Regions from separate parts of the Caulobacter sp. GW821-FHT10E02 genome, predicted to be linked through region 3. Evidence: predicted binding sites of a transcription regulator. Region 3 holds the regulator's gene; each other region holds the start of a gene.
What was found. The regulator LexA, encoded in region 3, represses DNA repair genes until DNA is damaged. The targets are predictions, from matches to a motif close to ATGTTCNCNANNTGTTCT.

Region 1 (7,069 bases), on a different contig from region 3:
GCCCCCGCCCGGCGCGCCACCGGCGTGACGGAAGGATTGGGGCGCAGGGCCGGGCCCGGCTTGTCGGCGGGCTTGCCGTAGAGCCAGCCCTGGGCGAAGTCGACGCCGGCGGCGCGGACGATGTCGGCTACCTCGATCGTCTCGACCATCTCGGCCACGGTGCGGATCTTCAGGTCCTGGCACAGCTCGACCAGGCGGCGCACCAGGGCGCCGTCGCGGCCGTTGTCGGCCAGCTCGCGGACATAGCGGCCGTCGATCTTGACGATGTCCAGCGACAGCTGCTGCAGGTAGGCGAACGACGACGAGCCCGCCCCGAAGTCGTCCAGGCAGACCATCGAGCCCATGCCGCGCAGGGCCTGGATATGGCGGTTGGCGCGCGGCAGGTCGTCGATCGCCGCCGTCTCGGTGACCTCGAAGATCAGCCGACCCTTGGCCTCGTCGTGCTTGGCCAGCAGGCGCTCGATATGGCCGACGAAGGTCTCGTTGACGATCGTGCGGCCCGAGACGTTCACGGCCAGCTTCAGCTTGCGCTCCTGGTCGTTGGCCAGCTTCTTCACCGCCTGCTCGACGATGGCGTGATCCAGCTCCTCGATCAGGTCGAATTCCTCGGCCATGCGGATCAGGGCGAACGGGCTGCCGCCGTCCTCGAAGCGCACCAGCACCTCGTGGTGGTGCGCCGCGCCGGACTTCAGGTCGACCACCGGCTGGAAGGCGAGGTTGAAGCGGCGTTGGCTGACGGCCACGCCCAGGGCGCCGGCGCGGGCCAGGGTGCGTTTCACCGACCGGTTCATCGCCTCCGACAGCGTCATCGGCGGCATGTCCTTCAGGCCCTCGCGCAGGAAGTCGTCGAGGGCGTAACGCAGCGCGCGCAGGGCGCGGGCCGAACCGCCGCCGGCTTCCAGGGGCACGACGTGGGCGCTGGCCTCGGTGCTGACCATGCGGGTCAGGCGCTTGACCATGTTCTCGGGACGGTCGTCGCGCGAGCGCAGCAGGGCGAAGCGGTCAGGCGACAGCTGGGTGGCGGCCGAGCCGCCGTGCGACTCGGCGCGGACGGCGCTGGCCACCCGCACGTCGAGGGCGGCCGCCTCATTGGGCGTCAGGCCGTCGCGCATGGCCTCCAGGCCGGCGAACTCGACCATGGCCAGCTCCAGCTCCAGGCCGGTGACGCGGGCGGCCTCGAACAGGCCCTTGGCGATGTCGTCGAACGACTCGCGCGGATGCAGGGTGCCGGCGGTCAGCGGCGGACCGGCCGACGCGGCGGCGGTGACGGCCAGCGAAACCCGGCCGTCGTTCTCGGGCAGGGCGCGCAGGATCACGCGGACGTGGCGGTCGTCGGGACCGATCAGGCGCAGCACGACGGGGCCGCGCCGCACGCCGTCGTCGGCGCAGCTCAGCATGGCGTCCATCAAGGGCTGGTCGTCGGCGTGGAACAGGTGCGGCCAGACCTTGCCGGTCAGGCTGGCCTCGTTCAGGCCCATGACCTTCTGCGCGGCGCCCAGCGCCAGGCGCACGCGGCCGTTCTGCAGTTCGACGAGAAGATCGGCGCTGGCGAACGCCAGGCCCAGAAGGCGGCGCGGGTCAATGGACAAGTCGGCGGTCCCCCAAGAAGCGGTGAAGCTGGCATGACGGGACTTAAGGACCGGTTTCGGAGGGACGGGGACAATCCCGTATCCGGGGATATCCCCTGCGGCATTCTGGCCTACGACAGAAACGGTCGTTTCTGTGTGCGAGAACGAATGAGAACATCTTGCGAACCGAGAACAAAGGGCGTACGCATTAAGGGTGTTCCACAGGTCGTTGGGGCGGGGCGCGGTAAGCGCCGATCGAGCGACCGGAATCATGGGATAGAGGGCGGATCAACATGACAAGTCAGGCGGCATTGAAACTCGTGGGCAAGGAAGAAGGCGACAAGCAGCGCGCTCTGGAAGCGGCGCTCACCCAGATCGACCGGGCATTCGGCAAGGGCTCGGTGATGAAGCTGGGCGAGAAGGGCAAGGTCGAGATGGAGTCCGTCTCCACCGGCTCGCTCGGTCTCGACATCGCCCTGGGCATCGGCGGCCTGCCCAAGGGGCGGATCATCGAGATCTATGGTCCGGAAAGCTCGGGCAAGACGACCCTGGCGCTGCACGTGGTGGCCGAGGTCCAGAAGGCCGGCGGCACCGCCGCCTTCGTCGACGCCGAGCACGCCCTGGATCCGGGCTATGCCTTCAAGCTGGGCGTCAATCTCGACAACCTGCTGGTGGCCCAGCCCGACAACGGCGAACAGGCCCTGGAGATCACCGACACCCTCGTGCGCTCGAACGCCGTGGACATCGTCGTGATCGACTCGGTCGCGGCCCTGACGCCGAAGGCCGAAATCGAAGGCGAGATGGGCGACAGCCTGCCGGGCCTGCAAGCCCGTCTGATGAGCCAGGCGCTGCGCAAGCTGACCGCCTCGATCAACAAGGCCAACACCATCGTCATCTTCATCAACCAGATCCGTCACAAGATCGGCGTGATGTACGGCAGCCCGGAAACCACCACGGGCGGCAACGCCCTGAAGTTCTATGCCTCGGTGCGCCTGGACATCCGCCGCACTGGTTCGGTGAAGGTCCGTGACGAGATCATCGGCAACAACGTCCGCGTGAAGGTCGTAAAGAACAAGGTGGCCCCGCCGTTCCGCGAGGTCGAGTTCGACATCATGTACGGCGAGGGCATCTCCAAGCTGGGCGAAGTCATCGACCTGGGCGTCAAGGCCGGGATCATCGACAAGGCCGGCTCGTGGTTCTCGTACGGCAGCCAGCGCATCGGCCAGGGCCGCGACAATGTCCGCGAGTTCCTGAAGACCAACCCCGACATCGCCGCCTCGATCGAAGCGGCCGTTCGCAAGTCGTCGCAGAAGATCGAGGAAGAGCTTCTCGTCGGCGGCCCGGAAGAGGGCGAAGAAGACTAGGCCTTAGGGCCTTACCGTTTCGCGGCCCTCGCCCGACCCCGGGCGTCCCCGCCTTCAACACGCCCGCGGCCGGACCGCCGCGAGGGCCGCGATCGCAGGCCGCCTGGACCCCATGCCAGGCGGCCTATTTTCGTTGATGAGCCGAAGATCCTCCCCCGCGTTGCGGGGGAGATGGCCCGGAGGGCCGGAGGGGGCAAGCTGGGCCTAAGCAGCACTGGCCCCCTCAGTCGCGGAGTTTATCCTCGGACCGGCGACGCCGGACCCGTGGGCGACAGCTCCCCCGCATCGCGGGGGAGCATCTGGCCTCCGAACCCGCCCTTTTCCGCCGCAACCCGCGCCCCCATCTCCGAGTCGGTTTCCCCTTCACCAAAATCCGCGCTATGCAGCGCCCGACTCCCGGCCGCCTGCCGGACCGGTACGCCAGACTTGAGACGCTCATGCCCAGCTTGAACGAGATCCGCAGCACCTTCCTCGACTACTTCGGCAAGGCCGATCACGCCGTGACGCCGTCGGCGCCGCTGGTGCCGCAGAACGATCCGACCCTGCTGTTCGTCAATGCCGGCATGGTGCCGTTCAAGAACGTGTTCACCGGCGCCGAGACGCCGGCGCATCCGCGCGCGGCCAGCTCGCAGAAGTGCGTCCGCGCCGGCGGCAAGCACAACGACCTGGACAATGTCGGCTACACCGCCCGCCACCACACCTTCTTCGAGATGCTGGGCAACTTCTCGTTCGGCGACTACTTCAAGGAACAGGCGATCCATCACGCCTGGACCCTGCTGACCCGCGACTTCGCCCTGCCGAAGGAAAAGCTGCTGGTCACGGTCTACCACACCGACGACGAGGCGGCCGACCTGTGGAAGAAGATCGCCGGCCTGTCGGACGATCGCATCATCCGCATCCCGACCAGCGACAACTTCTGGTCCATGGGCGACACCGGCCCCTGCGGTCCGTGCTCGGAAATCTTCTTCGACCACGGCGAAGGCATCCCCGGCGGCCCTCCCGGCAGCCCCGATGAGGACGGCGATCGTTTCATCGAGATCTGGAACCTCGTCTTCATGCAGTTCGAGCAGCTGGCCGGCGGCGAGCGCGTCTCGCTGCCCAAGCCCTCGATCGACACCGGCATGGGCTTGGAACGCGTCGCGGCCGTGCTGCAGGGCGTGCACAACAACTACGACGTCGACCTGTTCAAGGCCCTGATCGCCGCGTCGGTCGAGCTGACCGGCGTCAAGGCCGAGGGCGACCAGGCTCCGTCGCACCGCGTCATCGCCGACCACCTGCGCTCGTCGTCGTTTCTGCTGGCCGATGGCGTCACGCCGTCGAACGAAGGTCGCGGCTACGTCCTGCGCCGGATCATGCGCCGCGCCATGCGCCACGCCTATCTGCTGGGCGCCAACGAGCCCCTGATGCACCGCTTGGCCCCGACCCTGGTGGCCGAGATGGGCCAGGCCTATCCGGAACTGCGCCGCGCCGAGGCCTCGATCGTCGAGACCCTGCGCCAGGAAGAAGAGCGCTTCCGCGTCACCCTGGGCCGCGGCATGGGCCTGCTGGATGAAGCCACCGCCAACCTGACCAGCGGCGGCGTGCTGGACGGCGATACCGCCTTCAAGCTCTACGACACCTACGGCTTCCCGCTGGACCTGACCCAGGACGCCGTGCGCGCCAAGGGCCTGACCGTCGACACCGACGCCTTCGACGCCGCCATGGAAAAGCAGCGCCAGATGGCGCGCGCCAACTGGGCCGGTTCGGGCCAGCAAGCCGGCGCGGCCGCCTGGTTCGCGATCAAGGAAAAGGCCGGCGCGACCGACTTCGTCGGCTATGAGAACACCGAGACCACGGGCGTCGTGAAGGCGCTGCTGGTTGACGGCGTCGAAGTTGAATCCGCCACGGGCGGTGCGACCGTCGAGGTGCTGCTGGACCGCACCAGCTTCTACGCCGAGAGCGGCGGCCAGGCCGGCGACACCGGCGTGCTGGAGGCCAACGGCCGCGAGAACAAGGTGATCGACACCCAGAAGCAGGCCGGCGAACTGTTCGTCCACCGCGTCGAGCTGTCCGGCGACCTGAAGGTCGGCGACCAGGTCGTGGCCTCGGTCGACGCCGAGCGCCGCCACACCACCCGTTCCAACCACTCGGCCGCCCACCTGGTGCACGCCGCCCTGCACCATGTGCTGGGCCCGCACGTCGCCCAGAAGGGTCAGATGGTCGACGGGGAGCGCATGCGCTTCGACTTCAGCCACGGCGGCCCGCTGACCGCCGAGGAGCTCGACAAGATCGAGGCCGAGGTCAACGAGGTCATCCGCCAGAACGTCCCGGCCGAGACCAAGGAAATGGCCCCGCAGGAGGCCATCGAGGCCGGCGCCGTGGCGCTGTTCGGCGAGAAGTACGGCGACAGCGTCCGCGTCCTGACGCTCGGCAAGTCGCTGGCGGACGAAGCCAAGGCCTATTCGGTCGAACTGTGCGGCGGCACCCACGTGGCCCGCACCGGCGACATCGCCCTGTTCAAGATCGTCTCGGAGCAGGGCGTCGCCGCCGGCGTGCGCCGCATCGAGGCCCTGACCGGCGAGGCGGCTCGCCGCTTCCTGCTGGATCAGGCGGGCGTGGCCAAGTCGCTGGCCGACCAGTTCAAGACCCCGGTCCTGGAAGTCGGCGCCCGCGTCGACGCCCTGATCGCCGACCGCAAGCGCCTCGAGAAGGAGCTGGCCGACGCCAAGAAGCAGCTGGCCCTGGGTGGTGGCGGTGGCGCTGCGGCCGGTCCGGAAGACGTCAACGGCACCGCCCTGATCGCCCGCGTCCTGGACGGCGTCGGTGGCAAGGAACTGCGCGGCGTCGCCGAGGAGTTCAAGAAGCAACTGACCAATGGCGGCGTCGTGGCCCTGGTCGGCACCAGCGATGGCAAGGCCGCCGTCACCGTGGCCGTGACCGCCGACCTGACGGCCAAGTTCAGCGCCGCCGATCTGGCCAAGGCCGCCGTGATCGCCATGGGCGGCCAAGGCGCCGGCGGCAAGGCCGACTTCGCCCAGGGCGGCGCCCCGGACGACAGCAAGGCCAACGAAGGCCTGGCCGCCGTCAAGGCGATCCTGGCCGGCTGATCCAGCTGATCGGTTAAGACGACAGAGCCCGCCCTCCGATCGGAGCGGCGGGCTTTTCGTTGGGCTCGGCGCTTGAGCCGCTTGAGAATCGCGTGCGGACGTTCAAAGACTTCAACCTCCAGGGCAGCGCGCCGATCGCGCCCGGAGCTTGGGGGAATGCGCATGAACTTCGCGAAGATGGCCGTGATCGCGGCCCTTGCCCTGGCGACGTCCATGCCTGCCGTGCGGGCCAACGCCGACGAGATTCTGATCCAGGATGAGAAGTCGCAGCCAGAGAGCATGGCAGTGGCGCCGGACGGGACGTTGTATGTCGGCAGCGCCAGTTCGCCCTACGTCTACCGGGTCAAGAAGGGCGCGACGGCGGCCGAGCGCTTCATCGACGCCAGCGCCGAAGGGTCCGGCACGTTCTTCTTCGGACAACTGGTGGACGGGGGCACGTTGTGGACCTGCCAGCTGACGCCCATCCCCGACACGACGCCGGTGCGCCGCCGCAGCAGCCTGCGCGGTTTCGACCTCGCGACCGGTAAGGAGAAGCTGCGCTGGGACCTGCCGGGCGACACCACGACCTGCAACGACTTCGCCATCGGGCCCGACAAGGCGCTCTACATCTCCGACACCGCCAACGCCAAGATCTACCGCCTGGCGGCGGGGGCGACGGCGGCCGAGCTGTTCCTGGACAATCGCCTGTTGCTGGGCATCGACGGCGTCGCCTTCCTGGACGGCGTGCTCTACGTGAACAGCGTGTCCCTGAACAAGCTGTTCCGCATTCCCATCGACGCCCAGGGCAAGCCCGGCGCGCTGGTGGACATCTGGATGGATGCGCCGGTGAAGGGCCCCGACGGCATGCGCGCGGTGGGTGGAAAGCTGTTCGCCGCCGAGAACCGGGCGGGCAAGATCCACGCTTTGACCATCACGGGCGACATCGCCCATGTGACCGTCCTGAAGGAAGGCCTGAAGACGCCGACCGGCGTGGAGCCCGCTGGCGACGCCCTATGGTTCACCGAGCGCGGCGCGGGGAAGGTGTGGTCTATCCCCCTTCCGAAATAGGACC
Region 2 (7,069 bases), on a different contig from region 3:
AGAGGACGCGGTTGGTGATCACCGGGGTGACGTCGGCCGCGCGAGCCATCTGCTCCAGCTGATGGAGCCGCAGGGCGTCGCCAGGCCGGCGGCGCAGGGTCAGGGCCAGATGAGCGTCGGGACCGAAGATCGCCGCCACCTTCCGCAGCTGAACGGCGCAGGTCTCGTCGGGCATGTCGGGGACCAGGATGGCGATCATCCCCTGGGCGTGGGCGGCGACGTCCTCCAGGGTCAGGTCGCACTCGCCCTTGCCGGCCCTGGCCTTGCCCAGGGACAGCAGCCGACAGAGCCTGCCGTAGGCGGCGCGGTCGGTGGGAAAGACCACCAGGGTGGTCTCGTCGCGCAGCACCAGCTCGCAGCCGATGATCAGCCGCACGCCCGTGGCCTTGGCGGCGATATGGGCGCGGACGATCCCCGCCACGCTGTTGCGATCGCAGATCGCCAACGCCCGGTAGCCCAGCCGCTGGGCCTCGTCGAACAGTTCTCCCGGCGAGGAGGCCCCGCGCAGCAGCGAAAAGTGCGAGGCGCACTGCAGCTCGACATAGGACCCCAGGTCCTCGCTCGTCAGGTCCTTGGGCGACGGGTTCATCCGAACACCCCGGCCATGAACCAGCGTTGGCTGCCGGTCTCGGCGTCCTCGCCGTCGCCGTCGCGAAAGATCCAAAACCGCTCGCCGCTTTCGTCCTCCACCTGGAAGTAGTCGCGGCTGCGGGCCAGTTCCGCGTCGGCCTTCCACCATTCGCCAAACACCCGCTCGGGCCCGTCGGCGCAGGCCACCCGGTGGCGCGCCCCGCGCCAGGTGAAGGCGGCCGGCGGGGCGTCGGGCAACAGGGCCACGGTCTCGATCGGTTCGGGGCGCGGGAAGAACCGGGCGGGACGGGGCCAATCGGCCGGCCAGGAGACGCCGTCGGGCGCCTCCAGGGCCGGGGCGCGTTTGACCGACCGTTCGGGAAGATCGCTTTGCGCGCTGGCCAGCCGATAGACCTGCTCGGCGCCCAGACGATTGGCCAGGGTGTCGATCAGGCCCGACAGGTCGACGGCCTTGTGGGCCTCGCCCAGGACCTGGCTCTGTTTGTAGGCCAGGGGTTCGGCGCCCGGCGCGGCCAGGACGATCTTCTCGACGCCGAACCCTGGATCGACCCTTTCCAGCTTCTCGCACAGGAGCTTGGCCAGGCGCTTGGCGTCGCGGGACGGCGAAGCCATGCCGATGCGGGCGGCCTCGATGCGGTTGTCGACCCGGGTGAACCAGGCGTCCAGGCGCCGGGCGCCCAGGCCCGCATCCTCCAGCGCCGCGCACAGGCCGTGAACCAGTTCGGTGACATAGCGGGCCATGGTCTCGGGCGCGCCGATCGGTTCGGCGAAGATCTTGCGCACGTGCAGGGTCTCGGGCGCCATCACCGGCTCGATCGGTTCGGCGTCGCGGCCGAAGGCCTGGTTCAGGCGACGCACCGGTTCCTGGCCCAGGCGATGGGACAGCGGCCCCTTGGGCGTGGCTTCCAGTTCGCCGACGGTGTCGAAGCCCAGGCGCCCCAGGCCGTCCACCAGATCGGCGGACAGACGCAGGGCCGCGACGGGCAGCGTCATCAGCTCGCGACCCGTCGCTCCGGGCGTCGTCACGAAGATCGCCCGGCGGCTGTACCGGGCCAGGGCGTGAGCGCCGCCCCAGCTGTCGGCGACGGCGACGGTGGCGGCGAAGCCCGCCTTGGTCAGGCGCTCGCGCAGGGCGATGGCCATCTTCTCCTCGCCGCCGAACAGATGGGCGCAACCGGTGGCGTCGATCACCAGGCCGTCGGTCCCGTCGGCCGCCACGGTCGGCGAGTAGTGCTTCTGGGCCCAGAGGGCCAGGCGATGCAGGGCCGCCGCGTCGCCGGCCGGATCCAGGTCGTGCAGCACCAGGCCCGGGACCAGGGCGGTGGCGTGGGCCACGGCCTGGCCCAGGCGCAGGCCCGCCTGGGCGGCGGCGAGATTCATGTGCGCGACCGCGCGCCGTCTTCCGACCCTGCCGACCATGACGATCGGGGTCTCAGGCGGCGGCGCGGTCTTGCCCTGGCTTCGCGCCAACCGATCGGTCGGCCAGCGGGGCAGGAAGACGGAGATGACCCTTGGCGTCACAGGCTTCTATCTCAAGGTCGAAGGCTTCGCCGGCCCGGCAACGGAGGAGTTCAAGAAACCAGCGGGGGCGACCCACGCCGGCGGTGGGAAGGGGCGAGGAGGGCAGGGCCGAGACCCGCCACCGCGTCGCGGCCGCCGTGGGCTGGCCCAGGTCCGCGGCGTCGGCGACCCGCCGCCATCTTCGGATGGCGATCGCCATCTGGCCGCTCTTCTCGGCGGCCAGCTGCAGACGACGCGAGGCGGTCATGGAGAGCTTGGCCACCTCGCCGACCACGCCGGCCAGGCCAGGCCAGCGCAGGCCCTCTTCCATGCAGGCCAGGACGCCGGCCTCGTCGCCGGCCTCGGCGAAGATCACCCGATCAGGCGGCAGGCCGTGCTGGGCCAGGGCCGGGGCGAACAGGTCGCGCTGGCGCAGGCACCACAGCACCGGGCCCTCGGCCCGGGCCAGGACGCCGGCGGCGAACATCGCCGCGGCCGCGCCGTGCAGCGCGCCGTCCGCGCCGCCGGCCACCTCGTGCAGGGCGCCGACGGCCAGGCCGCCGCCGGGCAGGCGATCGTCGATCCGTGGCACGCCGAACGGCAGCACCGCGCGCACGGCCGCGTCGGCCGTCTCGATCAGGCGAACCTGGCGGCGAAGCGCGTCGAGCGCGGCGGGGGTGCGGTTGGTGATCATGCTGACAAAAATGGCTATGTTCCATCTTTGTTCTCTTGGCCGCGCGAGAGTCAATCAGCCCTGGGGTGCGGCCAAGCGCGCGTCGGCGCGGAAAGCCCGGCGCGACAAGGCCTTGCGCGGACTCGGGAAAATTTCCCGACGCTCAAGCTGCGACCGCTTTTGTCGGGCGGCGGCGTCGCGCGCGCGAAAAGACCGGGCGAGAACGCCAATCGCGTTGCTGGGGAGAAGATGCGCTTAGGCCTGGGCCTAGCGAACGTCGCAGGCGCGCAACATCGCGGTCGAGGCGGCGATCGCCTCCTGGCTCGAGAGTCCCCGGCTGTCCTTGGCCCGCTTCATGGCGGCCGCGCAGACCGGGCTGCTGGCCGCCGACGCCGACGCGGTCTTGGCGCCCGGCGCGCCGGGCCCCACGCCCCAGTAGACCACCACCACGACGGCGACGAACAGGGCGAGCACGACCGCGACGACGGAGACCAGGCCTCTCGCGGCCTGGCGATCGTCACGGGCGGGGTCGAAGGTCTGGGCCGATGTCATGAGGTGATCCGCTGCGTGGCGATCGTGAACACGCGCGCAAGGACTTGAAAAGCGCGTTTCGTCCTTAACGCGCATATGGCGGCGCGGCGTTACCGCGGCGCCACGGATGCGGGCCTCGCACGGGGCGCGCTTCATCTTTTGACATCGACGACGCGGCTCGGACGAGTCGGCGGAACATTTTGGCGGGGTCGCGGATTCGCCTTTCGAACAGGAGATCCCAGCCATGACCAAGCGCGAACTGATCGAACCCAACCCCGGCGACAAGCGCTACGCCCGCCGCGACGAGAAGGGCCAATTCAGCCAGGAGGTCGATGTCGGCAAGTCCTCGGCGGCCGACCAGCGTCGCCATGCCAGCCATGACGCCGGACCCGGCCAGGGCGACAAGGGCGATCGCCAGAAAGCCTAGGGCGGCTATGCCGTCGGCTCTGATCAAGAGCTATGTCTACGATCCCGCGGGCGCGATCCTGACGATCACCTTCGTCAGCGGTCGCGCCTACGCCTATGCCGACGTCCCCAAGGCCGTGGCCGAAGGCTTGCGCCTGGCCTTCGCCAAGGGCGAGTACTTCAACAAGAAGATCCGGGACCGCTTCGAGCATACCGTGCTCTAGCCGCCGCGACGAACCGTCGCCGTCGTTTCGGCCCGCCTCGTACCCATATGCTCCTCATGCCGAAAACAGCGATGCGCCCCGCCGAACCGGCGCCGGCGGACGGCCCCTCCGCCGCCCAGATCCTTCAGCTCGAAGTCACCGCCCGGCGCGAACGGTTCGAGGCCCATGCGACCGCCACCCGCCGGGTCCGGATCTACGAGCTGAACCTGCCCGAGGGCGCCGTGGTCCAGGCCCTGGGCGCGCCCGATCAGCTGCGCGACGCGCGCGACCAGCTGCAATTGATCGTGGCCCTGACCGGCGGCGGCGTCGGCAAGTTTCCGGGCGGGCTCCTGGCCCGCGTGCCGCTGACGGCGGCCGAGCGGTTCGAGGCCATGGCCGCGCCCTTGCTCGACGCCTATCTCGTGGCGATCGGCGCCGACGAGGGCTGCGCCGGGGCTTGAGGCCTGGTCTGTCGCGAGGATCACGCCATCGACGGGCGATCCGCCGCGACCGTCGGATTGCAGACAGCCAGGGCGTTGCGCCGTGCTAAGCTTCGCCGCATGGGGAATCCACCAAACACCTACACCTTCCTCTGCCTGGCGGAGAACCAGGTCGCCACGGTCGTCGACATGCAGGCGCTCGCCGCCGAGCGCGTCCGCTCTCACGCTTTCAGCCTGCTGCGCGAGCACGCCAGCGCCGCGTCCGTCGAAATCTGGAAGGACGAGGGCCTGGTGGACACGATCGCCCGCGACGGCGTCAGGCCCTTGCCCAAACTCGCCCTCGACCAGGGCGCGGCCGAGTCGACCTAGTCGGCGTCCCATCCGCCGTCCTGGTGAGGATGGGCCATGGCCTGCGGGCCCGCGGCCGGGTCGTGGGCGATCTCGCGCCAATAGTCGACCGGCCGGCCGGCGCCGGGAAGTTCAGCGGGGCGGATTGACGCCAGGCCCCTACACTGCGGCGGGAGCCTCCGACGCGGCCTTGCGCTTGGACCAGGGCTCGTCGGTGCGGTTCATGACGATGAGATCGTCGGGGAAGCAGCGGGCCTGGAAGGCCAGCAGGTCGTCGAACGTGCCGTTGAGCCACCGGTCCCATTCATCCCGGTGCAGCAGGACGGGCATGCGGTCGTGGACGGGGCGGATGGCCTCGTTGCACTCGGTCATGACCCCCGAATAGACCGGGCCCCATTCGTCGCTGATCCGCCAGAGACTTCCCCAGGCGAACAGCTCCTGATCCTTCACATTGAACCAGGTCCGCGTCTTCTTGCCCTCGGCGCCTTCGGCTTCGGCGAAGGCGGTCAGCGGGGTCAGGGCGCGCCACCGGGTCTTGCTCGCCACGCCCTTCCACATCGGCTTGGTCAGGTCGGCGATGTTGTTGACGGGCTTGGGTTTGGACCCGGGCTTCATCGTCTTCAAGCGCAGGGGAAAGCCCCAGGTCATCGAGGACAGCTGCAGCTGGCCCTCGTCATTGGCGTGGATCGCGTAGCCGGGGCCGCCGGGATAGACCTCCTCGCCGGCGTTGGACAAGGCCGGCGGCAAGGTCACGCCGAAGAAGGCGGCGACGTCGGCGGCGCTCTTACGCAGGGTGTAGAGGTTGCAGATGTGGACGGCCCCCCGCTTGCAGTGAACGCGCAGACTGTCTGACCTAACGCTTGCTATCAGATGTCCGGCCTGTTTGCGCGAGAAGCTCGCTGGCCAAGATGGTGTTCGCTACGCGCGCTCCAAACACATTGGCGACATCGGGATGCCAGTGCAATCTTCGGAATGTCGCGCGTACCGACCGATAGGTCGTTTCCATCTGTTCGTTCGTGCAAGTCTCCTGGGCAGTCCGGGTGCAGCCTCTTTGGCTTCCGGGCGCCGGTCTCAGATCAGGTCGGGTTCAGTGCTGCGGGCCGGGTGTAGACTCCGCCCGACACCATCAGCCGCCAAGCAATCCTGGCGAACTTGTTGGCCAACGCGACCGCGACCAGCTTGGGCGGCTTCCGCTCCATGAGCTTGGCCAGCCAGGGCGATGGCTTTGTATGCCCGAGGCGCACATGGCGCAGCAGCGCTGTGGCCCCGACGATCAGCGTTGACCGGATCGATGGATCTCCAGCCTTGGTGATCCCGCCGAGTCTTGATCGACCGCCTGTCGAATGGTCTCGCGGCGTGAGCCCCAGCCAGGCGGCGAAGTCGCGCCCGGAGCCGAAGGTCTCCGCCGGCGGCGCCTTCATGCTCAGCAACGTTGAGCCGATAGGGCCGACGCCGGGAATGGTGGCGATGCGCCGGCTCAGCTCGTCGGCGCGGTGCCACTTCATCAGCTTCGCGTCGATCTCCGCCAGGCGCGCCTCTACCGCGGCGTATTCCTTGGCTTGAAACTGGAAGAGCTCGCGCGCCAGCTCCGGCAGCGTGTCATCTTCGAGGACGCGCGCGATCAGGCCATTGACGTTCTGCCGGCCGGACGGGCCCACAATCCCGAACTCCGCCGCATAACTCCGAAAAGCGTTGCTGAGCTGCGACTTCACCATGACGAGCCGCTCGCGCACCGTCATCAACATGCAGGCCGCCTGACGGTCCTTGGACTTCACAGGCACGAAACGCATGGTCGGCCTGGTGACGGCCTCGCAGAGCGCTTCGGCGTCGGCCGCGTCGTTCTTCCCGCGCTTCACGTACGGCTTCACGTACTGCGGCGGGATCAGCTTCACCTCGTGGCCGAACGACTCCAGGAGCCGCGCCCAATGGTGGGAACTACCGCAGGACTCGATCGCGACAAGGGCCGGCGGAAGGTTCTCGAAATAGCGGATCATGTCGGCGCGCCGGAGCTGGCGCCGCAGAACTACAACCTCGTTCTCATCCACTCCGTGGAGCTGGAACACGGACTTAGCCGTGTCCATGCCGATACGCACTGGTGTGACCATGTGGCTCTCCTCTCGACTGGCTTGTTGACGCTAAGCGCCATCAAACCGTTGGGATGAGAGGCCGTCCACACCAACACATCCAGAGGCTCCAGCGGTTCGAGCGCGACCCTCGATCATCGATCGCGGGACGTCAAAAAAGCGTGGGTTGAGGCGGCTGGGACGCACGGCCGCGCACCCAGGGTTGGTCGGTCGTGTCGATCGCGAAGGTGTCGATCGGGCAGGGACGAAACTGGAATTCGATGACGTCGCGGATCGAGCCGGTCAGCCAGCGCT
Region 3 (7,069 bases):
GCTCGCAGTCGCGCGACACGGTCCAGGCCATGGCCGACGAGTTCGCCCGCCGCGACGAGTTCATGCTGACGATCGCGCCCGAGGGCACGCGCGGCAAGGCCGGCGGCTGGAAGACCGGCTTCTACAACATCGCCCTGAAGGCCGGCGTACCGATGGTGCCCGGCTTCATGGACTACAAGCGCAAGGTCGTGGGCCTGGGTCCGGCGATGATGCCCAGCGGCGACTACGAGAAGGACCTGGCGGTGCTGGCGGCCTTCTACGCGCCGGTTACGCCCAAGCATCCGGAATTGAAGACCGTCCTCTAGGTTGGCTGAAGCCTGATCGGCCGCTAGGGTCCGCGCCGCTCTTCCCTGAAAGGAATCGGATGCGGGCGTTCCTGTCCAAGCTTCGTCGCGCTCTGTCCCTGACGCCGACGCCTCCGCCGGCCACCGACGCCGTCACCGCGCCTCAGGAGCTCTGGCACCTGGTCGGCGCCGCCGACGCCGACTTCATCCGCGTGGGCCAGCAGTTCAAGGAGCTGTTCGTCGCCGCCGGCCTGCAACCGCACCACGCCATCCTCGACGTCGGCTGCGGCATCGGTCGCGCCGCCGCCCCGCTAGTCGACTACCTCGACGAGAACGGCCGCTATGCCGGCTTCGACGTCATGGCCCAGGCCATCGACTGGTGCAAAGCCAACATCGCCGTCGGCGACCCGCGCTTCGAATTCACCCACGCCGACATGCACAGCGACCGGTACAATCCGGGCGGCTCGCAGCCGGCCAGCGCCTTCGTCTTCCCCTATCCCGACGCCAGCTTCGACTATGTCTGGCTGGGCTCGGTGTTCACCCATCTGCTGGCCGCTGACCAGGCCCAGTTCGCCCGCGAGATCGCCCGGGTGCTGAAGCCCGGCGGGACCAGCATCATCTCCTGGTACCTGATCGACGAGGAAGCCCGCGCCAACACGGGCAACGGCCAGATCGCGTTCGACTTCGTCCACGCCTTGGACGGCTGCTGGACCGCGACGCCGGAACTGCCCGAAGCGGTGATCGGCTACGACCTGGAGCCGATCCTGGCGCAGTACGAGACCCTGGGCCTCGATGTGCTGAACCAGGCCCTGGGCGTCTGGCGTCGCCAACCGATGCAGGACCAGGACATCATCATCGCCCGCAAGCGCGCCTGAAAGCTTTCGTTAAGCTTTTGATTCTGGGCGACATTTACCTCGTCGCCGAGCCTAACCCTTGATTCTGCAAAGCTTTTCCGAGCGACGACGCCCCGACTTGACTTTAACGCGGAACGCCTAGAGAACATTCGCAAGGTTTGCGGTTTGTTCCGCGCTCCAGCCGAGGTCGCCATGCTCACGCGCAAGCAGCACGAACTGCTGATGTTCATCCACGAGCGGATCAAGGAGACCGGCGTCTCCCCCTCGTTCGACGAGATGAAGGAGGCCCTGGACCTGGCGTCCAAGTCGGGCATCCACCGGCTGATCACGGCCCTGGAGGAGCGCGGCTTCATCCGCCGTCTCGCCCACCGGGCCCGGGCGCTGGAAGTGGTGAAGCTGCCGCAACAGGCCACGACGGCCGCGCCGCCCAAGGGTCGTGGCGCGTTCCGCCCGCAGGTGTTCGAAGGCGGCGGTTCGCCCCCGCCCTCGCCGGCTGCCTCGTCCGCCCCGGCCAATGACAGCCGCGAGCTGCCGATCCTGGGCAAGATCGCCGCCGGCACCCCGATCGACGCCATCCAGCACGAGCGCGAGCGCCTGCCGGTGCCCGAGGCCATGCTGGGCAATGGCGAGCACTATGTCCTCGAGGTGCAGGGCGACTCGATGATCGAGGCCGGCATCCTCGACGGCGACTATGTGATCATCAAGAAGGGCGACACCGCCACCTCGGGCGAGATCGTCGTCGCCTTGGTCGGCGAGGAAGCCACGCTCAAGCGCCTGCGCAAGAAGGGCGGCTCGATCGCCCTGGAAGCCGCCAACCCGAAATACGAGACCCGCATCTTCGGCCCCGACCAGGTCGAGGTGCAGGGTAAGCTGGTGGGCCTGATCCGCCGCTACCACTAAGCTGCTCTGGCGACTTGAGAATTGGCCCCGACCTCGCTTGAGGATTGGGGCCTTTTCGTATCGGGACTACAGCCGCCCCTCCTCCGCCAGGCGTTTGGCGGCGGCATCGAAACCGGCCCAGGCGGCGACGGCCAGACCCGCGCCGGTGCTGACCCGGCGCACGCCCAGCGCGCCCAGGCTCTCGACCGACATGTCATTGCCCCAGAACAGGATGTTGACCGGCTTGGGGGCCACGGCCTCGACGATGGCCTTGATCTCATCCGGATCGGTCACGGCCGGGGCGTAGAGGCAATCGGCGCCAGCGGCGGCATAGGCCTTCAGACGCTCCAGGGTCGGGGCCAGGTCGCGGACGCCCCGCAGATAGCCCTCGGTGCGGCCGACCAGGATCACGTCCTGGCCCGAGGCGTCGATGGCGGCGCGGGCGGCCTTCAGGCGCTCGACGGCGACCGGCAGATCGTAGAGCGCCGAGCCCGACCAGTCCTCGATCGACAGGCCCGCGACGCCGGCCTCGATGGCCAGGGTGACGCTTTCGCCGACGCCTTCAGCGGTATCGGCGAAACCGGCCTCGAAGTCCGCGTTCACCGGCAGGTCGGTGGCGGCGCACAGCATCTTGAGATGTTCGATGACCTCGTCGCGGGTGATCTCGCCGTCGTCCTTGCCCATGGCCCAGGCCGCTCCCGCGCTGGTCGAGGCCAGAGCCTTGAAGCCCAGCTTTTCCAGGCGCTTGGCGCTGCCGGCGTCCCACGGATTGGGCAGAGCGAAGCAGCCCTCGGCGTGCAGGGCGCGGAAAGCCGCGCGGCGGGCGGCGAACGGGTTCGACATGGCGGAGACTCCTGTGGTGCTGCTGAAGCCTTAGCCTCCGCTGGTGACATCGGCTGTCAGCAGGCTCCACGGCCGATCGCCCCGCAACGGCTGAGCCCAGACGATGCGCCAGCCGTCGGACCGGCGATAGAGCTCGGCGGCTCCGCCCTTGGCGAAATCCTCGGCCGCCAGCAGCACGGTTTCGGCGCACAGCGGCGGCGTTCGAGGTGGCATCGGCCCTCTGATCACCACGACCTCGCTGCGGACGCACAGGCCCGACAGCGTCTCGGCGTCGGGCGTCTTGCGGCCCCAGACCAGCGACAGCCGCACGGGCGCGCCCGGTTCCGGCGCGCAGATCCGCTTGTCGCAGGCATAGAGGCTCCAGGTCGCCGGCCTCAGGCCCCGTCGCCGCGCCCACAGCTCGGCCCCGAACCGCTTGGCGTCGGTGCGCAGCAGCACGGCCGCGTCGCCTGAGCGGACGGCGGCCGTCGCCCCGTCGGCGGCGATCCAGGCGTCCGGCGCGGCGGGCCTGGGCCACAGGGCGACCGCCAGGGCCAAAGGCGCGCCGATCCAGCGCAGACGGCCGCGCCACAGACACAGCAGCATCAGCCCCAGGAAGGCGACCACCAGCACCTGTGGGGGCGCGCTGGCGACGATCCTCTGCGCGCCATGGGCGTCGGCGAAGCCGTTGGCGATCCCGACCATGCCGTCGACGCCCCAGCCCGCCACGGCCAGGAACGGCGCGCCCAGGCCGAAAGGCTCCAGCAAGGTGCCGATCGCCAGGAACGGCATGATCACGAACGAAGACAGCGGCGCGACCGCCAAATTGGCCGGCAGGCCCCAGACGGCGACGCGGTTGAAGTGCTGCATGGCGAACGGCGCGGTGGCCAGGCCCGCCACCAGACTGGCCGCGACCGAAGCCGCCAGCCAGGTGAAGCCCGCCTGCGGCCAGCGGATCCACCACGGCGTCGAGATTTCCTTGACCGGCTGCGGCCAGCTTTCGGCCAGGGCCACCAGGGCGGCGGTGGCGGCGAACGACATCTGGAAGCCCGGCTCGCCAGCGGTCTCCGGCTTCATCGCCAGGATCATCAGGGCCGCCACGGCCAAGCCATGGAGGGTGATGGCCCGGCGATCAAACAGGATGGCCAGGAAGGCGACGCTGGCCGTGATCGCCGAGCGCTCGGCCGGCGGCGGCGCGCCGGAGATGACCAGATAGGCCAGCACAGCAACTAAACCGGCGACGGCGGCGATCTTCTTGCCCGGCGCTCGCAGCGCCAGCCAGGGCCAGGCGGCGACGCCCAGCCGCACCGCGCCGAACACGAAGCCGCCGACGATGGCCATGTGCAGGCCCGAGATCGACAGGATATGCGCCAGGCCCGAGGCCCGCATGGCCTCGGTTTGGTCCTCGGTGATCCAGGCTTCGTGGCCGGTGACCATGGCCGCGCCGATGCCGCCGCTGCTGGGGCCCATCCGCGCCAGGATCCGTTGGGCCAGACTCCAGCGGAAGGCGTTGATCGCCATGATCAACCGCAGCCGCAGCGGCGGCGGATCGAGACGCGTCGTCGAAAGCTCGCCGATCACGAATCCCACGCCGCCGATCGAGTCGAACCAGGCGTCGCGGGCGAAGTCGTAGGATCCCGGCGCGGCCGGAGGCGGTGGCGGTCCCAGCATGGCCCGCAGCCTCAACATTTGGCCCGGCGCCGGCGTCTCGTTCTCGCCGATCGTCACCCGGATCCGGCGCGGCGTGCGCTCTGGCGAGAGGCCCGAGACCGCCACCGGCGCGATCAGCAGCCGTGGTCCGCCCGCGCCGGGACTGACGACGTCGACGACGAAGCCATCCACCCGCCGCACGACCCGCTCGCCGGCCATGATCGGCGCGGCCACGCGGTCGCTGCGGACCTTGGCGGCCAAGCCGCCTGCCGCCCCGAACGCCATCAGACTGGCCAGCACGACGAGGCCGCGCGGCGCGTTCCAGCGCTGGCCGGTCCACCACACCAACGCCAGCAGCCCGGTTACGAGCGCCAGCATCCAGAGCTTCGGCTCGACCCCGGCCTCCAGATAGCCCGCCGCGCCGAGACCGAACGCCACCGGCGTCCACAGGAACGCCCGATCCAGATTGACTCGCCCTTCCGCCAGCAGCCCGGCCTTCAAGGTCGACCACGACAGGCGGGGTGCGGGCGCGGACAATGCCGGCTCGGCAAGTTCCGCGCCTAACATACCGAAACCACTGTATTTTTGACGGTTAAGCCAAGTTCGCCGCGATGCGGAAAACCGCTAGGCCCGGCGTGAAGCGGCGTGCTAAGACGCGCCGCCCGAGCCACCTTGCGGTTCGCGCTTGTCGACGCCATCTCGGCCTCCAGCCCCACAGTTTTGAAGCTCATGTCGAACCCCATCTCTTCCGGCGTCGTCACGCGCTTCGCCCCCTCGCCCACCGGTTTCCTGCATATCGGCGGCGCCCGCACGGCGCTGTTCAACTGGTTATATGCACGCCATACGGGAGGGAAGTTCCTTGTTCGCGTCGAAGACACCGATCGTGAGCGTTCGACCGAGGCGGCCGTCGCCGCGATCTTCGAAGGCCTGAACTGGCTGGGCCTGGAATCGGACGACGAGGTCGTTTTCCAACACACCCGCGCCCCGCGTCACGTCGAGGCCGTGCAGCAGATGCTGGACGCCGGCCGCGCCTATCGCTGCTGGATGACCGTCGAGGAACTGGAAGTCGCCCGCGAGAAGGCCCGCGCCGAAGGCCGCGCCATCCGCTCGCCCTGGCGCGACGCGCCGGAAGGCGACCTGACGGTTCCGCACGTGATCCGCTTCAAGGGCCCGCTGGACGGCGAGACCGTGGTCAACGACCTGGTCAAGGGTCCGGTGACCTTCAAGAACATCGAGCTGGACGATCTCGTCCTGCTGCGCGCCGACGGCGCGCCGACCTACAACCTCGCCGTGGTGGTCGACGACCACGACATGGGCGTCACCCACGTGATCCGGGGCGACGACCACCTGAACAACGCCGCCCGCCAGAGCCTGATCTATCAGGCGCTGGACTGGGACGTGCCGGCCTTCGCCCACATCCCGCTGATCCACGGCCCGGACGGCGCCAAGCTGAGCAAGCGCCACGGCGCACAGGCCGTCGGCGAGTTCGCCGACCTCGGCTATATCCCCGAAGGCATGCGCAACTACCTGGCGCGTCTTGGCTGGGGCCATGGCGACGACGAGGTGTTCAACGACGAGCAGGCGATCAGCTGGTTCGACGTGGCCGACGTGGTCAAGGCGCCCGCGCGCCTGGACTGGGCCAAGCTGAACCACATCAACGCCCAGCACCTGCGCAAGGCCGACGACGACCGCCTGACCGAACTGGCCCTGACGGCCGCCGAGAAGCGCGGCGAGCCCCTGCCCGCCGACGCCCGCGAGCGCATCGCCCGCACGGTCCCGGAAGTGAAGGAAGGCGCCAAGACCATCCTGGAACTGGTGGATCACTGTGCGTTCGCACTGAAGGTCCGGCCGTTCGCGCTGGAAGAGAAAACCCAAAAGCAGCTGACCGAAGAAACCGTCGAGCGCCTCAAGCGCCTGCGCGATCAGCTGGCCGCCGCCCCGGCCTTCGACGCTCCGACCCTGGAAACGGTGTTGAAAACGTTCGCGGAATCCGAGGGCGTCGGCTTCGGGAAGTTCGGCCCGGCCCTGCGCGGGATCCTGACCGGCGGCGCGCCGGCTCCGGACCTGAACAAGACCATGGCCGCGCTCTCCCGCGAAGAGAGTTTGGGGCGCCTTGACGACGCCCTGGCGCCGCGCGCATGAGGCGCTATAACGCACGTGCGAAAACGAAAGTTGGACTGCTCGTTCCAATTTATGGAGAGGTCTAAGTATGACCGATAAAGCCACGCTGACGATTGGCGACAAGAGCTATGACCTGCCGATCCTCAAGGGCAGCACGGGTCCTGACGTCCTGGACATCCGAAAGGTCTATGCCGAGAGCGACCACTTCACGTTCGACCCCGGCTTCACCTCGACCGCTTCTTGCGAGAGCAAGATCACCTATATCGACGGCGACGCGGGCATCTTGCTGCACCGCGGCTATCCGATCGACCAGCTGGCCGAGAAGTCCTCGTTCCTCGAGGTCTGCCACCTGCTGCTGAACGGCGAACTGCCGTCGGCCGACGAATTCGCCAAGTTCGAAAAGAACATCACATATCACACCATGCTGCACGCGCAGTTCGACGCCTTCTTCCAAGGCTT

Region 1: a site for LexA is predicted at 1,740-1,757, ahead of recA (recombinase RecA). Genes of this name have one in related genera too.
Region 2: a site for LexA is predicted at 2,802-2,819, ahead of AC07NI_RS25470 (ImuA family protein). Genes of this name have one in related genera too.

Annotation. Positions count from the first base shown of each region.
Region 1 covers NZ_JBWKMV010000003.1:548,833-555,901, forward strand. Annotated here, with positions in the region: gene AC07NI_RS17755 (EAL domain-containing protein) at 1-1,589, opposite strand, end outside; gene recA (recombinase RecA) at 1,862-2,932, shown strand; gene alaS (alanine--tRNA ligase) at 3,370-6,018, shown strand; gene AC07NI_RS17770 (SMP-30/gluconolactonase/LRE family protein) at 6,181-7,065, shown strand.
Region 2 covers NZ_JBWKMV010000006.1:164,586-171,654, reverse strand. Annotated here, with positions in the region: gene AC07NI_RS25480 (error-prone DNA polymerase) at 1-589, opposite strand, end outside; gene AC07NI_RS25475 (DUF6504 family protein) at 586-2,010, opposite strand; gene AC07NI_RS25470 (ImuA family protein) at 2,024-2,785, opposite strand; gene AC07NI_RS25465 (hypothetical protein) at 3,032-3,316, opposite strand; gene AC07NI_RS25460 (hypothetical protein) at 3,540-3,722, shown strand; gene AC07NI_RS25455 (KTSC domain-containing protein) at 3,730-3,924, shown strand; gene AC07NI_RS25450 (hypothetical protein) at 3,996-4,364, shown strand; gene AC07NI_RS25445 (hypothetical protein) at 4,464-4,712, shown strand; gene AC07NI_RS25440 (SOS response-associated peptidase) at 4,851-5,501, opposite strand; gene AC07NI_RS25435 (IS110 family RNA-guided transposase) at 5,768-6,796, opposite strand; gene AC07NI_RS25430 (SOS response-associated peptidase family protein) at 6,927-7,069, opposite strand, start outside.
Region 3 covers NZ_JBWKMV010000001.1:1,310,556-1,317,624, reverse strand. Annotated here, with positions in the region: gene AC07NI_RS05880 (lysophospholipid acyltransferase family protein) at 1-305, shown strand, start outside; gene AC07NI_RS05875 (class I SAM-dependent methyltransferase) at 311-1,159, shown strand; gene lexA (transcriptional repressor LexA) at 1,331-2,038, shown strand; gene AC07NI_RS05865 (isocitrate lyase/PEP mutase family protein) at 2,105-2,860, opposite strand; gene AC07NI_RS05860 (ComEC/Rec2 family competence protein) at 2,891-5,056, opposite strand; gene gltX (glutamate--tRNA ligase) at 5,219-6,631, shown strand; gene gltA (citrate synthase) at 6,699-7,069, shown strand, end outside.